Regions from separate parts of the Streptomyces sp. NPDC048297 genome, predicted to be linked through region 2. Evidence: riboswitches for the same ligand, from Rfam matches in the RefSeq annotation. Region 2 holds a riboswitch; each other region holds the start of a gene.
The links. A riboswitch is a leader RNA that binds a small molecule or an ion and turns the genes downstream of it on or off. The one in region 2 is predicted to bind cobalamin.
Positions count from the first base shown of each region.

Region 1 (4,803 bases), on a different contig from region 2:
GCCCTGAAATATACGAAAAACTGCTCCCCGTCGATGATCGCCTGCGTTCAATGTTCCTCCCGCTCGCCGGACTCCGTCGGCCCCGCCCCCGGGAGGACACATGACCCGCGACCACTCCCCCAGTTCACGTTCTTCACTCCCCGCGCCTCCCACGCATCCCGCGCCCCCTGCGCATCCCGCGCGTCGCCGCGCGGGCGTCCTCGCCGCGGCCACCGCGGTGCTCGCCCTCGCGGGCGCCCAGACGGCGACCGCCGGGCCGTCCTCGGCCGCGGCGGGAGGACTGCCGTCGGCGGCCATGGCGGGGCTGCCCGTGGGCCACGACGTGTCGTCCCACCAGGAGCACGTCGACTGGCCGGAGGTCCGCTCGAAGGGCGCGCGGTTCGTCTACGTGAAGGCGACCGAGTCCACCGGCTACCGCAACCCCTACTTCGACCGGCAGTACGGCGGCGCCCGCCGGGCGGGGCTGATCCGGGGCGCGTACCACTTCGCCCGTCCGGACCGGTCCTCCGGCGCGGAGCAGGCCGCCTACTTCGTGCGGAACGGCGGCGACTGGCGCCCGGACGGGCGCACGCTGCCGCCCGCGCTCGACATCGAGTACAACCCGTACGACCCGCACGAGAAGTGCTACGGGCTGAGCCGGCCGGGGATGGTCCGCTGGATCCGGTCGTTCAGCGACGAGGTCAGGCGGGAGACCGGCCGCCGCCCGGTGATCTACACGACCGCCCTGTGGTGGAGCGCCTGCACCGGCGACAGCCGCGCGTTCGCCGGTGACCACGCCCTGTGGATCGCCAGCCACGGCGCCCCGGACCCGGGGTCGCTGCCCGGCGGCTGGCAGCACTGGACCTTCTGGCAGTACGACATCCGGGGCGGTCTGCCGGGTGACCAGAATCTCTTCAACGGGCCGCGGAGCCGGCTGCGGGCCTTCGCGCTCGGCCGCTGACCAAGGGGCGCCTGAGGCACCGGAGACGAACGGAACCCCGACCCCCCGTTCAAGACACCCTCAAGCCCGCCTCAGTTCATCTTCCGTTCACCCAGGTTGCCTACGGTCCAACAGCCAATGACCTCGAACGATTGCCTGGGTAAATGGAAAACTTCTCGCTGATCCTCGCGATTGTGGTGGTAACCGCACTCGCGTTTGATTTCACGAACGGTTTTCACGACACCGCCAACGCGATGGCCACCACCATCTCGACCGGTGCGCTCAAGCCCAAGGTCGCGGTGGCCCTGTCCGCCGCCCTCAACCTTGTGGGCGCCTTCCTCTCCGTGGAGGTCGCCAACACGATCTCCAAGGGTCTCGTCGATGAGAACGGCATCCGTCCCGAGGTCATCTTCGCCGCCCTCACCGGCGCGATCCTCTGGAACCTGCTGACCTGGCTGGTGGGACTTCCCTCCAGCTCCTCGCACGCCCTGATGGGCGGCCTGGTCGGTGCCACCGTCGCCTCGGCGGGCCTCGGCGCCGTCCACGGTGACGTCCTGGTCACCAAGGTCCTGCTCCCGGCGGTCGCCGCACCGCTGGTGGCCGGTCTCGCGGCGACGCTCGCCACCCGCTTCTCCTACGGCATCGGCAAGAACGCCGGCGGCGAGGCCACCCGCAAGGGCTACCGCGCCGGCCAGATCGCCTCCGCCGGCCTGGTCTCCCTCGCGCACGGCACCAACGACGCGCAGAAGACGATGGGCATCATCACCCTCGCGCTGGTCGCGGGCGGCACCATCGCCCCCGACTCCAACCCTCCCACCTGGGTCATCCTCTCCGCGGGCCTGGCCATCGCGCTCGGCACCTACATCGGCGGCTGGCGCATCATCCGCACCATGGGCAAGGGCCTGACCGACCTGCAGCCGCAGCAGGGCTTCGCCGCGCAGACCAGCGCCGCCACCGCCATCCTGGCCTCCTCCCACCTGGGCTTCTCCCTGTCCACCACGCACGTCGTCTCCGGTTCGGTGATGGGTGCGGGCCTGGGCCGCAAGGGCGGTGTGGTGCGCTGGTCCACCGCGACCCGGATGGTCGTCGCCTGGGTGCTGACCCTCCCGGCCGCCGCCCTGGTCGGCGCGGGCGCCGAGTCGGTGACGGAGCTGGGCGACTGGGGCACCGGGCTCGTCCTCGTCCTCCTGGTCGCCGCCAGCGCCGCGATCTGGAAGGTCTCCCGCCGTGAGGTCGTCGACCACACCAACGTCACCGCCGACGGCGTCACCGAGCCGGCCGGCGTGGTGACCACCGCCATGGCCGCGGTGACCCCGCCCCCGGCCGGCACCGTCACCGCGACCGTGACCGAGGGCCTGACGGCCACCATCGCGGCTCCGGCCACCGCCGACCCGGCCCCGGCGGCCCCGGCGACCCCGCCGGCCGCCGCGGTCTGACCCCGAGCACCCGGTACCTGAAGGAAGCATCCCCATGAAGATCGACTGGGCGGCCATCGGCTCCGTCTTCGGTGTCAGCCTCGTGGCGACCGTGGGCCTGGTGGTCCTGTTCACCCTCGGTGTCACCGGCCTCTCCCGCCGGGAGAAGGCCGCGGCGCAGGGCAACTCCGCGGCGCTCGCGGTGACCGGCGCGTACGTCTGCTTCGCCGCCTGCGCTGCCGCGGTGGCGTACGGCATCTACCTGATCGTGGCCAAGGCCTGATCCCTCAGATCAAGACCTCAACCCCCAGGCCACGGCCCCGGCCTGACCGTCCGTCCGGAAGACTCCGCCCCGAAGCGTTCGGGGGGCGGAGTCTTTCGTGTGCCCCGGCATCGCGTGAGCGGCGCCCGACGCGGGGCTGTGTGGGGCTCGGCACACTCTCTCCGCGCAGGTCAACGGCAAGTTGACGGCTCTTCCGGGAGCGTGGTGGACTGCCGGGGCCATGTACGGCGGCAGAAGAGGAAGCCGGTGCGAATCCGGCGCGGTCCCGCCACTGTCACCGGGGTAGAACCCCCGGGAGCCAGGAACTCTCGCCGCCGGTCTCGTCGAACCAGGGCGTGGACACCCTGAGTGAGGACATACCGCCATGCTCGGCTGCCGATCGAGAACCCGTACCAGGACCGCGTCTTCGCCCACGGCCGGCTGAGCCGATGGGTGCCGATCGCTCGTACGCGTACGGCGCCGCCGCCGGCCTCCTGGGCGACCTGCTCCTCGGTGATCCACGCCGCGGGCATCCCGTCGCCGTGTTCGGGCGTGCGGCCGGCGCCATGGAAGGCGCGTTGTGGCACGACCACCGCGGCTGGGGTGCGCTGCACACCGCCGTGTGCGCCGGAGGCGCCGTCGCGCTGGGTGTGGTGGCCGAGCGCGCCGTGCGCCGCTCCCCCGCCGCGACCGTCGCGCTGACCGCGGCTGCTACCTGGGCCGTCGTCGGGGGCACTTCACTGGCCCGGGAGGCCCGAGCCGTCGGGCATGCCCTGCGGGCCGGGGACGTGGCGACCGCCCGTGCGCGGCTGCCGCACCTGTGCGGCCGGGACCCCCAGGCGCTCGACGCCGACGGGATCGCCCGCGCGGTGGTCGAGTCGGTCGCGGAGAACACCTCCGACGCCGTCGTGGGCGCGCTGGTGTGGGGCGCGGTCGGCGGGGTTCCGGGGCTGCTCGGGTTCCGGGCGGTCAACACCCTGGACGCGATGGTCGGCCACAAGTCCCCCCGTCTGCGGCGCTACGGCTGGGCCTCCGCCCGCCTGGACGACGTCGCCGGCTGGCCGGGGGCACGGCTGACCGCCGTACTGGCCACGCTCGCCGGACCCGATCCGCGCGGCGCCGTGCGGGCGTGGCGGGCGGACGCGGACAGGCATCCGAGCCCCAACGCCGGTCCTGTCGAGGCGTCGTTCGCGGGTGCCCTCGGGGTACGCCTCGGCGGGACGCTGTCCTACGGCGGGCGCGTCGAGCACCGGCCCGTGCTCAACGGGGCCGCCGGGCGGCCCGTCCAGGTCACCGACATCGACCGGGCGGTACGGCTGTCCCGCCGCGTCGGCCTGCTCGCGCTCGGCACCACGGTCGCCGCGCGCGTCCTGCTGAAGAACCTGAAGGGACGGGGCAAGTGAACGGTGGTCTCCTCGTCGCCGGCACCACCTCCGACGCCGGCAAGAGCGTCGTGACGGCCGGGATCTGCCGGTGGCTGGTGCGCCAGGGCGTCAAGGTGGCGCCCTTCAAGGCGCAGAACATGTCTCTCAACTCCTTCGTGACCCGCGAGGGCGCGGAGATCGGCCGAGCGCAGGCCATGCAGGCCCAGGCCTGCCGGATCGAGCCGACCGCGCTGATGAACCCCGTGCTGCTCAAGCCCGGCGGTGAGCAGAGCAGCCAAGTGGTGCTGCTGGGCAGGCCGGTGGGCGAGATGAGCGCGCGCGGCTACCACGGCGGGCGCCAGCAGAAGCTGCTGGGCACGGTGCTGGAGTGCCTGGCCGAGTTGCGGGGCACGTATGACGCGGTGATCTGTGAGGGGGCCGGTTCTCCCGCCGAGATCAATCTGCGGCGCACCGACATCGTCAACATGGGGATCGCGCGGGGTGCGCGGCTGCCCGTCCTCGTCGTCGGCGACATCGACCGCGGCGGCGTCTTCGCCTCCTTCTTCGGCACCGTCGCCCTGCTCTCGCCCGAGGACCAGGAGCTGGTCGCGGGCTTCCTGGTCAACAAGTTCCGGGGCGACGTCTCGCTGCTGGAACCCGGGGTGGAGATGCTGCGAGGTCTCACCGGCAGGCGGACGTACGGCGTGCTGCCGTTCCGGCACGGGCTCGGCATCGACGAGGAGGACGGCCTTCGTGTGTCGTTGCGGGGCACCGTCCGCGAGTCCACGGTCGCGCCGCCGCACGGCGAGGACGTGCTGCGGGTCGCCGTCTGCGCGATCCCGC
Region 1 covers NZ_JBICZA010000009.1:84,342-89,144, forward strand. Annotated here, with positions in the region: gene ACGFYV_RS12315 (lysozyme) at 101-940, shown strand; gene ACGFYV_RS12320 (anion permease) at 1,084-2,355, shown strand; gene ACGFYV_RS12325 (hypothetical protein) at 2,390-2,617, shown strand; cobalamin riboswitch at 2,806-2,948, shown strand; gene ACGFYV_RS12330 (cobalamin biosynthesis protein) at 3,046-3,999, shown strand; gene ACGFYV_RS12335 (cobyric acid synthase) at 3,996-4,803, shown strand, end outside.
Region 1: it holds a riboswitch for cobalamin, as region 2 does, so the genes downstream of both, ACGFYV_RS12330 (cobalamin biosynthesis protein) here and ACGFYV_RS32715 (ribonucleoside-diphosphate reductase subunit alpha) in region 2, are expected to answer to the same signal.

Region 2 (4,803 bases):
ACCGCACAGGTCGCGCGCGAACTGCAGCTCGGCCTCGACGGCCTCCCGCAGCATGTCGGTGACCTGCTGGCCGAGCTCGTCGTCGAAGAGTTCCGGCTCCTCCTTGCGGACGGTGTCGACCACGTCGAAGGCGAACGACATGTGCATCGTCTCGTCGCGGAACACCCAGTTGGTGCCGGTGGCCAGACCGTGCAGCAGACCCCGGCTGCGGAACCAGTAGACGTACGCGAAGGCGCCGTAGAAGAACAGGCCCTCGATGCACGCGGCGAAGCAGATGAGGTTCAGCAGGAAGCGCCGGCGGTCGGCCTTGGACTCCAGGCGGTCCAGCTTCTCGACCTCGTTGATCCACTTGAAGCAGAACCCGGCCTTCTCGCGGATGGAGGGGATGTTCTCCACCGCGTCGAAGGCCGCCGCGCGGTCGTCCGGGTCGGGCAGGTAGGTGTCCAGCAGCGTCAGATAGAACTGGACGTGCACGGCCTCCTCGAACAGCTGCCGGCTCAGGTAGAGCCGCGCCTCGGGGGAGTTGATGTGCTTGTACAGCGTCAGCACCAGGTTGTTCGCGACGATCGAGTCACCCGTCGCGAAGAAGGCCACCAGCCGGCCGATGAGGTGCTGCTCCTCCGGGGACATCCTCGCGAGGTCGGCGACGTCCGAGTGGAGGTCGACCTCCTCCACGGTCCAGGTGTTCTTGATGGCGTCCCGGTAGCGCTCGTAGAAGTCGGGGTAGCGCATGGGACGCAGCGTCAGCTCGAAGCCCGGGTCGAGCAGGTTCTGGGGTCGGGTGGACATTACTGGCAGGCCTCGCAGGACTCGGGGTTTTCCAGGGAGCAGGCGACGGCCTCGGGGTCGGCGACCTGCTGCACGGGGATGGTGGGCTGCGCCTGGGCGGCGCGGGCGATACGGGTCGCCGGACGCGAGCGCAGGTAGTACGTCGTCTTCAGCCCCGACTTCCACGCGTACGCGTACATCGAGGAGAGCTTGCCGATGGTCGGCGTCTCCATGAAGAGGTTCAGCGACTGCGCCTGGTCCAGGAACGGGGTCCGCGCCGCCGCCATGTCGATCAGGCCGCGCTGCGGGATCTCCCACGCCGTGCGGTACAGGTCGCGGATCTCCTGGGGCACCCAGGTGAAGCCCTGCACCGAGCCGTTGGAATCACGCAGCGCGTCCCGGGTCTGCGCGTCCCACACGCCCAGCTCCTTGAGGTCCTGCACCAGGTACGAGTTGACCTGGAGGAACTCGCCGGACAGCGTCTCGCGCTTGAACAGGTTGGACACCTGCGGCTCGATGCACTCGTACACGCCCGCGATGGAGGCGATGGTGGCCGTCGGCGCGATCGCCAGCAGCAGGGAGTTGCGCATGCCCACGGCGGCGATCCGCGTCCGCAGCGCCGCCCAGCGCTCGGGCCAGGTCAGCTCCACGCCGTAGTGGTCGGGGTGCAGCACACCCTGGGCCGTACGGGTCTTCTCCCAGGCCGGCAGCGGGCCGCTGTGCTCGGCGAGGTCGGCGGAGGCCTCGTACGCGGCGAGCATGACGCGCTCGGCGATCCGCGTGGACAGGGCCTTGGCCTCGGCGGAGTCGAAGGGCACGCGCAGCTTGAAGAAGACGTCCTGCAGACCCATCGCACCGAGGCCCACGGGACGCCACTTGGCGTTGGAGCGGCCCGCCTGCTCGGTCGGGTAGAAGTTGATGTCCACGACGCGGTCGAGGAAGGTCACGGCGGTGCGGACCGTCTCGTCCAGCCGCTCCCAGTCGATGTCGCCGGCCGCCGTGTCGACGAAGGCACCCAGGTTCACCGAGCCCAGGTTGCAGACCGCCGTCTCGCCGTCGTCGGTGACCTCCAGGATCTCCGTGCAGAGGTTGGAGGAGTGGACGACGTGGCCCGGCAGCGCCGTCTGGTTGGCGGTGCGGTTGGCGGCGTCCTTGAAGGTCAGCCAGCCGTTGCCGGTCTGCGCGAGGGTGCGCATCATGCGGCCGTACAGGTCGCGGGCCGCCATGGTCTTCTTCGCGAGCCCGGCCTCCTCCGCCTTGCGGTAGGCCGCGTCGAACTCCTCGCCCCACAGGTCGACCAGCTCGGGCACGTCCGCCGGGGAGAACAGCGACCACTGCCCGTCGGAGCCCACCCGGCGCATGAACTCGTCCGGGATCCAGTGCGCGAGGTTCAGGTTGTGCGTACGCCGGGCGTCCTCACCGGTGTTGTCGCGCAGCTCCAGGAACTCCTCGATGTCGGAGTGCCAGGTCTCCAGGTACACCGCCGCAGCGCCCTTGCGCCGGCCGCCCTGGTTCACGGCGGCCACCGAGGCGTCCAGCGTCTTCAGGAACGGGACGATCCCGTTGGAGTGCCCGTTGGTGCCCCGGATCAGCGAACCGCGCGCCCGGATACGGGAGTACGACAGACCGATGCCGCCGGCGTGCTTCGAGAGCCGGGCGACCTGGTGGTAGCGGTCGTAGATGGAGTCCAGCTCGTCCAGCGGGGAGTCGAGGAGGTAGCAGGACGACATCTGGGGGTGCCGCGTACCGGAGTTGAAGAGCGTGGGGGAGGAGGGCAGGTAGTCGAGGCGGCTCATCAGGCCGTACAGCGCGGCGACTTCGTCGAGGGCGCGCGCGGTGTCGTCCTCGGCGAGCCCGCTCGCCACCCGCAGCATGAAGTGCTGGGGCGTCTCGATCACCTGGCGCGTGATCGGGTGGCGCAGCAGGTAGCGGCTGTGCAGGGTGCGCAGGCCGAAGTAGCCGAAGCGGTCGTCGGCGCCCTTGTCGACCAGCGCGTCCAGGCGCTCGGCGTGCTGAGCCACGAACGCGGCGGTGCGGTCGGCGACGAGGCCCTCGCGGTGCCCCACGGCCACCGACTCGGTGAAGGACGTCACGCCCTGCGAGGCGGCCTCGGCGCGGATCGTGAGGGTCAGCAGGCGGGCGGCCAGCCGCGAGTACGCGGGGTCCTCGGAGATCAGGCCGGCGGCGGCTTCCGTGGCCAGCTCGCGCAGTTCCGCAGCGACGTCGGAGTCCGCCCGCGCGGACCGGCCCCGCAGCGCGGCGGCGGCGACCCGGCCGGGGTCGGCGTCGGGCAGGTCGGCGGTCAGCTCGGTCAGGGTCCGCAGCAGCGCGGCACCAGGACCGTCGGCCTCCACCGGGGCCTCGGTCGCCGGGGTCGCAGAAGCCGGGGCGGCTGGCGCGATGGTCACGTGGGGCTCTCCCTCGCTCGGCACGGGGCCTTGCGGAGGACAGGGGGCAGCCACGAGCACGCACGCGTGGCGTCCACCAGCCCATTCCACGAGGCCCGGACGTCGGAAAGGCACCCGGGCCGGGACGGCCGGGTACGCGCTGCCGACAGGTCCTCGGACTGACTCCTGTACGCGGATACGCACAAGTACACCGTTGCGGGACAGTTCCGGATTTGCACCGGATTCCCCTGCGACGACAGCGAGGATGAGCATACATCTAGTGCCGGGTTGTCGTGGCACCCCCAGATGTTGTGTCTGTTGTGTGTCGCGGTGGCTTCAGAGCGTCAACGCGTAGGTGAGCAGGGTGATGTCGGCGAGTTCCGGTACCGGGTTCCAGTCGCGCTCGGGAGCGCGGACGAAGCCCAGGCGCCGGTAGATGCGGTGGGCCGCGTGCATGGTGCGCTGGGTCGACAGCACGATGCCCGAGCAGCCGGGGGTGGTCCGGGCGCGCTCGACGCAGGCGCGCACGAGGGCCTCCCCGGCGCCCCGGCCGCGGCCCGCGTGGCCGACCGCGAGCATGCGGATCTCGGCCTCGCCCGGGCGGGCGATGTCGGCCATGGGGCCGCCGGAGGGGACGAAGGTGACGCCTCCGAGGAGCACTCCGTCACGGACGGCCACGAGGACGTCCGCCGCGGCGGCTCTCTTGGCCACGTTCCGGAGTTCGTGGAGGTAGGAGTCGCTCGCGCCGAAGTCCAGGAGGCCGTCCTGGAGGTAGGCCTCGGCCGTGATCTCGCCGAGGGACTCGTACTCGGCCGGTGCGGCGGCACGGATGACGGTGTCCATGGAGCGAGTGTGGACGACAACGGGCCGCCGAAGCACGTGCTTTCGGCGGCCCGCTGGGACGGTCCGCTCAGTTGCCGGCGCCCGCAGGCAGCTTTGCCTGCACGCCCGCGTTCCCCGCGTCCGCCGTGTAGTCCCCGGGGACGGTCTCGTCGATGCCCTCGGGGGCCTTCACGGCCTTCAGGACGAAGGTGAGGACCACGGTGACGACGGCGTTCAGGACGAACGCCGTGAGGCCGATGTAGCCGATCTCGCCGATGCCCGGGATGTCCTTCGCCGAGCCGCCGAAGTGCGCCTGGGTCGGGGAGGCGACGCCGTACGCGGCGACCGTGCCGTAGATCATGCCGACCGCCCAGCCGGCGAGCAGGGCCCAGCGGTGGAACCAGCGGGTGAACAGACCGCCGACCAGCGCCGGGAAGGTCTGCAGGATCCAGATGCCGCCCAGCAGCTGGAAGTTGATCGCGACCGTCTTGTCCATGGTCAGGACGAAGACCAGGGCGCCGACCTTCACCAGCAGCGACACGAACTTGGAGACCTGGGCCTCCTGCTTCGGCGTGGCGTCCGGCTTGATGAAGTCCTTGTAGATGTTGCGGGTGAAAAGGTTCGCCGCCGCGATGGACATGATCGCAGCGGGGACCAGGGCGCCGATGCCGATGGCCGCGAAGGCCACGCCCGCGAACCAGTCCGGGAACATGTTCTCGAACAACTGCGGGATCGCCAGCTGGCCGTTGGCGACGTTCACGCCGGCCGCGATCGCCATGAAGCCCAGCAGGGCCAGCAGGCCGAGCATGAGCGAGTACAGCGGCAG
Region 2 covers NZ_JBICZA010000041.1:38,255-43,057, forward strand. Annotated here, with positions in the region: gene ACGFYV_RS32710 (ribonucleotide-diphosphate reductase subunit beta) at 1-789, opposite strand, end outside; gene ACGFYV_RS32715 (ribonucleoside-diphosphate reductase subunit alpha) at 789-3,176, opposite strand; cobalamin riboswitch at 3,303-3,441, opposite strand; gene ACGFYV_RS32720 (GNAT family N-acetyltransferase) at 3,492-3,998, opposite strand; gene mctP (monocarboxylate uptake permease MctP) at 4,066-4,803, opposite strand, start outside.

Region 3 (4,803 bases), on a different contig from region 2:
AGATGGCCGGGACGTTCGATCACGGCGGGGGCGTGCGGTCCGTCCAGGTGCCCATCCGGACAACCCCCTCGGGCACACGCTGGTGTACGTCGTGGACACCGACCGTGGCCCGGTGCTCGTGGACACGGGCTGGGACGACCCCTCGTCCTGGGACACGCTGGTCGCGGGGCTCGCCGGCTGCGGCACCTCGGTCGAGGAGCTGTACGGGGTCGTCATCACCCATCACCACCCGGACCACCACGGGCTGTCCGCGCGGGTGCGGGAGGCGTCCGGGGCGTGGGTGGCGATGCACGCGGCCGACACGGAGATCGTGCGCCGGGCGCGGGAGACGCGTCCGGAGCGGTGGTTCTCGTACATGGCCGACAAGCTGACGGCCGCGGGGGCGCCCGAGGACCATGTCGCTCCGCTGCGCGCGGCGCGTGGCCGCCGTACCCTTCCCGGCCTGTCCCCCGCGCTCCCGGACCGCGAGGTCGTCCCCGGCGAACTCCTCGACCTGCCCGGCCGCCGGCTGCGCGCGATCTGGACCCCGGGTCACACCCCCGGCCACGTCTGCCTGCACCTGGAGGAGGAGCACCCCGCTCAACTCCCCGGCCACGGGCGCCTGTTCAGCGGTGACCACCTGCTCCCGCGGATCACCCCGCACATCGGCCTGTACGAGGACCGCGAGGACGCGACCGTGACCGACCCCCTCGGCGACTACCTCGACTCCCTGGAACGGGTCGGCCGCCTCGCCCCCGCCGAGGTCCTGCCCGCACACCAGCACGCCTTCACCGACGCCCCCGCCCGGGTCCGGGAACTCCTCACCCACCACGAGGACCGGCTCACCGGCCTGCTCTCCCTCCTCTCCGTCCCCCTCACCCCCTGGCAGCTCGCCGAGCGCATGGAGTGGAACCGTCCCTGGTCCGACATCCCCTACGGCTCCCGCACCATCGCGGTCTCCGAGGCCGAGGCCCATCTGCGCCGCCTCGTGAAACTGGGCCGCGCGGAGGCCGTCCCGGGGAGCGAACCGGTGATGTACGTGGCGGTGTGATCGTCACGTTCGTGGCGGTGTGATCAGACCTTTTCGAGCGGACGGTGCGGGCCGGTCGGCAGTTCGACCTTGATCAGGTCGCCGGGGCGCACGACGCCGCCCTCCTTCACGACGCTCATGATTCCGGCCTTGCGGACGATGTCGCCGAGGTCGTCGCGGCCGACGACCTGCTTCAGCAGTCCGCCTTGGAAGGTGTCGATCTGCAGGCAGGGGTTGCGCAGGCCGGTCACCTCGACCACGGCCGCGGCGCCGATGCGCAGCAGTGTGCCCACCGGCAGGCGGAGCAGGTCGATGCCGCGGGTGGTGATGTTCTCCCCCAGCTCGCCGGGCGCCACGCGGAAGCCCGCCTCTCCGACCTCGTCGAAGAGTTCTGCGTGGATGAGGTGGACCTGGCGCAGGTTCGGTTGCGTGGGGTCCTGCGCGATGCGCGAGCGGTGCTTGACCGTCACACCGGCGTGGACGTCCCCTTCGACACCGAGGCCGGCGAGCAGGGTGATGCTCTCCCGGTTCGGCTTCGTGAACGAGTACACGCTGTTGCTGCTGACCGCCGTCACTTCCCCGCTCATGTGCGCAACCCCCTCTTCGCCGCCACGATCCACCCAGAGCCTAACCATGGGTCCCGTCGCCGTCATGGGCCCCGTCCCCGTGATGGGCCCCGTCCCCGTGATGGGCCCCGTCCCCGTGATGGGCCCCGTCCCCGTGATGGGCCCCGTCCCCGTGATGGGTCCCGTCCCCGTCATCGGCCGTGAGCCCGGTCACCGGGTTCCTGTGCGCACGGCCACTCCCCTGGCCGCGCGAGGCTGCCGGTAAAGTGGCGGGGTCGTCATCACACCTGTACGGGGGGAAGCCGGTGCAATTCCGGCGCTGACCCGCAACCGTGAGCCGTCCCCAGGACGGTGAGCCGGACCGCCTCGCACGGGACGTTGACCGGCTCGCGTGCGCGGCGGTCCGCCGTGCACGGCACCGTCGAGGTATACGGAGCCGAGCCGCCCGGGTGCTACCCGTGCGCTGCCGGCCCCCGCAGGAGAGGCAGTCGCCGACCATGAACGTCCGCCGCAGTGCCGCGGCTCTCGCCGCCGTAGGCGTGCTGGCCGCCGCCGCGCCCGCCACGGCCGCCGGCCAGTCCCCGTCCGCCTCCCCGAAGGTGACGCTCCCCGCCGGGCTGTTCGGCAAGGCCGACCCGACGTACGACGGCGTCTGGCGCCAGTCGCTGTCCCTGCTCGCCCAGCACACCGTCAGTGAGCGGCCTGCCGCCTCGGCCGTCGACTGGCTGGTGGGGCAGCAGTGCGCCGACGGCTCCTTCGCCGCGTTCCGGGCGGACACTGCGGCGCCCTGCGGGGGCAAGGGCGGTGCCCAGAGCGACACCAACAGCACCGGCGCGGCCGTCCAGGCCCTGCGGGCGGTCGGCGGGCACGACGGCGAGGTCCGCAAGGCCGTGGCCTGGCTGAAGACCGTGCAGAACAAGGACGGCGGCTGGGGCTACTCGCCCGGCGGCGCCAGCGACACCAACTCCACGTCCGTCGTCGTCGGCGCCCTCGCGTCCGCCGGTGAGGACACCGCCGCGCTGCGCGGCAAGGGCGGGACCCCGGACGAGGCGCTGGCGGGCCTGGCCCTCCCCTGCTCCGCGGACGGTGGCGGCGCCTTCGCCTACCAGCCCGACAAGAAGGGCAAGCTCGTCGCCAACGCGGACGCGACGGCGGCGGGTGTGCTGGGGGCGCTCGGCAAGGGGTTCGTGGTGGAGCCCGGCAAGGCCCGGGACAAGGCCCCCGCCTGCTCCTCCTCCGGCAAGGCCACGCCGGGCCGGCTGGCGGACAACGCCTCCGCGTACCTCGCGGGCGCCGTCGCCAGGACCGGTCACCTGACGTCCGCCCTTCCGGGCGCCACGGACCAGCCCGACTACGGCAACACGGCCGACACGGTCGTCGCACTCGCCGCGAACGGCTGGACCGCGCAGGCGAAGAAGCCGTACGCCTGGCTGGAGAAGAACGCGGTGGCCTGGGCGGGTCAGACCGGTCCGGCCGCCTACGCCCAACTGGTCCTCACCGCCCACGCGATGGGTGAGCAGCCGCGGGACTTCGGCGGCACGGACCTGGTGACGGCGCTGGACAAGTTGGGGCCGGCTCCGCAGCAGGAGAAGAAGGACGGTACGCAGGCGGAGAAGGCCGACAAGAAGGCCGACGAGAAGGGTTCCGGCAACGGCGTCTGGTGGATCGTCGGCGTCGGTCTCGTCGCCGGCATCGGCATCGGCTTCCTGCTCAGCGGCCGCAAGAAGCGGCAGCCGTGACCGCCGTCCGCCGTGCCACGGCCACGCTGATACCTACGGTGGTATTCGCTTTGGTATTTGCGCTTATGTCCGCGTTCGTCCTTCTGGTCGGGGCGGGGCAGGCGCAGGCCGCCGGGTACCGGTACTGGTCGTTCTGGGAGCGTTCCGGTGGCCACTGGACGTACGCCACGCAGGGCCCGGCGACCGCGCGCCCCGACGACGGTTCCGTGGAGGGCTTCCGGTTCGCGGTCAGCGCGGACTCCTCCGACGCGAGCCGGCCGCGCGGCACGGCGGACTTCTCGACGATCTGCGCGGGGACGCCCGCGAAGTCGGGGACGAAACGGGTGGCCCTGGTCATCGACTTCGGCGTCCCCGCGGACGCCCCCTCCGGTGAGACGCCGCCGGCGCATCGCGGCACGGCCTGCGCGCGGGTCGCCTCCGACGCGACGTCGGCGGAGGCCCTGGCCGCCGTCGCCAAGCCCCTGCGCTACGACACCAACGCCCTGTTGTGCGCCATCGCCGGGTACCCCCAGAAGGGGTGCGGTGAGCAGGTCGCTACCGGGGGGAAGGCTCCGCAGAAGGGGGCTTCGGCGAAGGGGGCTTCGGCGAAGGAGTCGGACGGTGGCCCCTCGCTGGGGTTGCCGATCGGTGTCGGTGTGGTCGCGCTGCTGGCGGGGGCGGCGGTGTGGCGGGCGCGGCGGCGCACCCATGCGTAGGCGCGGTGCGGGTGGGCGGTTTTTTGCTGGGCGGTGTTCCTTGGCTGCGGGTTGGTCGTGGTCGGTTGCGCAGTTCCCCGCGCCCCTTGGGAGTCGACGGGCCGTCGGCTGGATGGCTCGCGGAGATACGGGCACGTGGGGAAGTGCGGGGCGGTGGGTGGGTGCGGGTTGGTCGTGGTTGGTCGCGCAGTTCCCCGCGCCCCTGGGGAGTCGACGGGCCGTCGGCCGGATGGCTCGCGGGGATACGGGCACGTGGGGAAGTGCGGGGCGGTGGGTGGGTGCGGGTTGGTTGTGGTTGGTCGCGCAGTTCCCCGCGCCCCTGGGGAGTCGACGGGCCGTCGGCCGGATGGCTCGCGGGGGTAAGGGCACGCGGGGAAATGCGGGGCGGTCGTCGTTGGTGGCGCGGTTCGCCGCGCCCCTAGGGGATCGACGGGCCGTCGGACGGATGGCCCGGGGAGGGCAGTTGCATCCGGGGGCGTGGTGGTTGTGGTCGCTCGGGTTGGGGACGGCTGCCACGCGTACCACCAACCCGCTCCTCCTCGCGCTCCTCATGGCCTCGGCGGGGTACGTCGTGGCCACGCATCGTTCCGCCGCGCCCTGGGCTCGCTCCTATACCGCCTTCGCCAAGCTTGCCGTCGCCGTTCTCCTCGTACGTCTCGGTTTCACGGTGGTGCTGGGCTCGCCCATCCCGGGCTCGCACGTCCTGTTCACGCTCCCTGAAGTCCCGCTTCCCGAGTGGGCGCAGGGCATCCGTCTGGGGGGCCGGGTCACGGCGGAGGCGCTGCTCTTCTCGG
Region 3 covers NZ_JBICZA010000027.1:78,845-83,647, reverse strand. Annotated here, with positions in the region: partial or broken gene ACGFYV_RS26695 (MBL fold metallo-hydrolase) at 3-1,030, shown strand; gene ACGFYV_RS26690 (MOSC domain-containing protein) at 1,054-1,596, opposite strand; cobalamin riboswitch at 1,831-1,959, shown strand; gene ACGFYV_RS26685 (prenyltransferase/squalene oxidase repeat-containing protein) at 2,073-3,314, shown strand; gene ACGFYV_RS26680 (SCO2322 family protein) at 3,380-4,009, shown strand; gene ACGFYV_RS26675 (CbiQ family ECF transporter T component) at 4,455-4,803, shown strand, end outside.
Region 3: it holds a riboswitch for cobalamin, as region 2 does, so the genes downstream of both, ACGFYV_RS26685 (prenyltransferase/squalene oxidase repeat-containing protein) here and ACGFYV_RS32715 (ribonucleoside-diphosphate reductase subunit alpha) in region 2, are expected to answer to the same signal.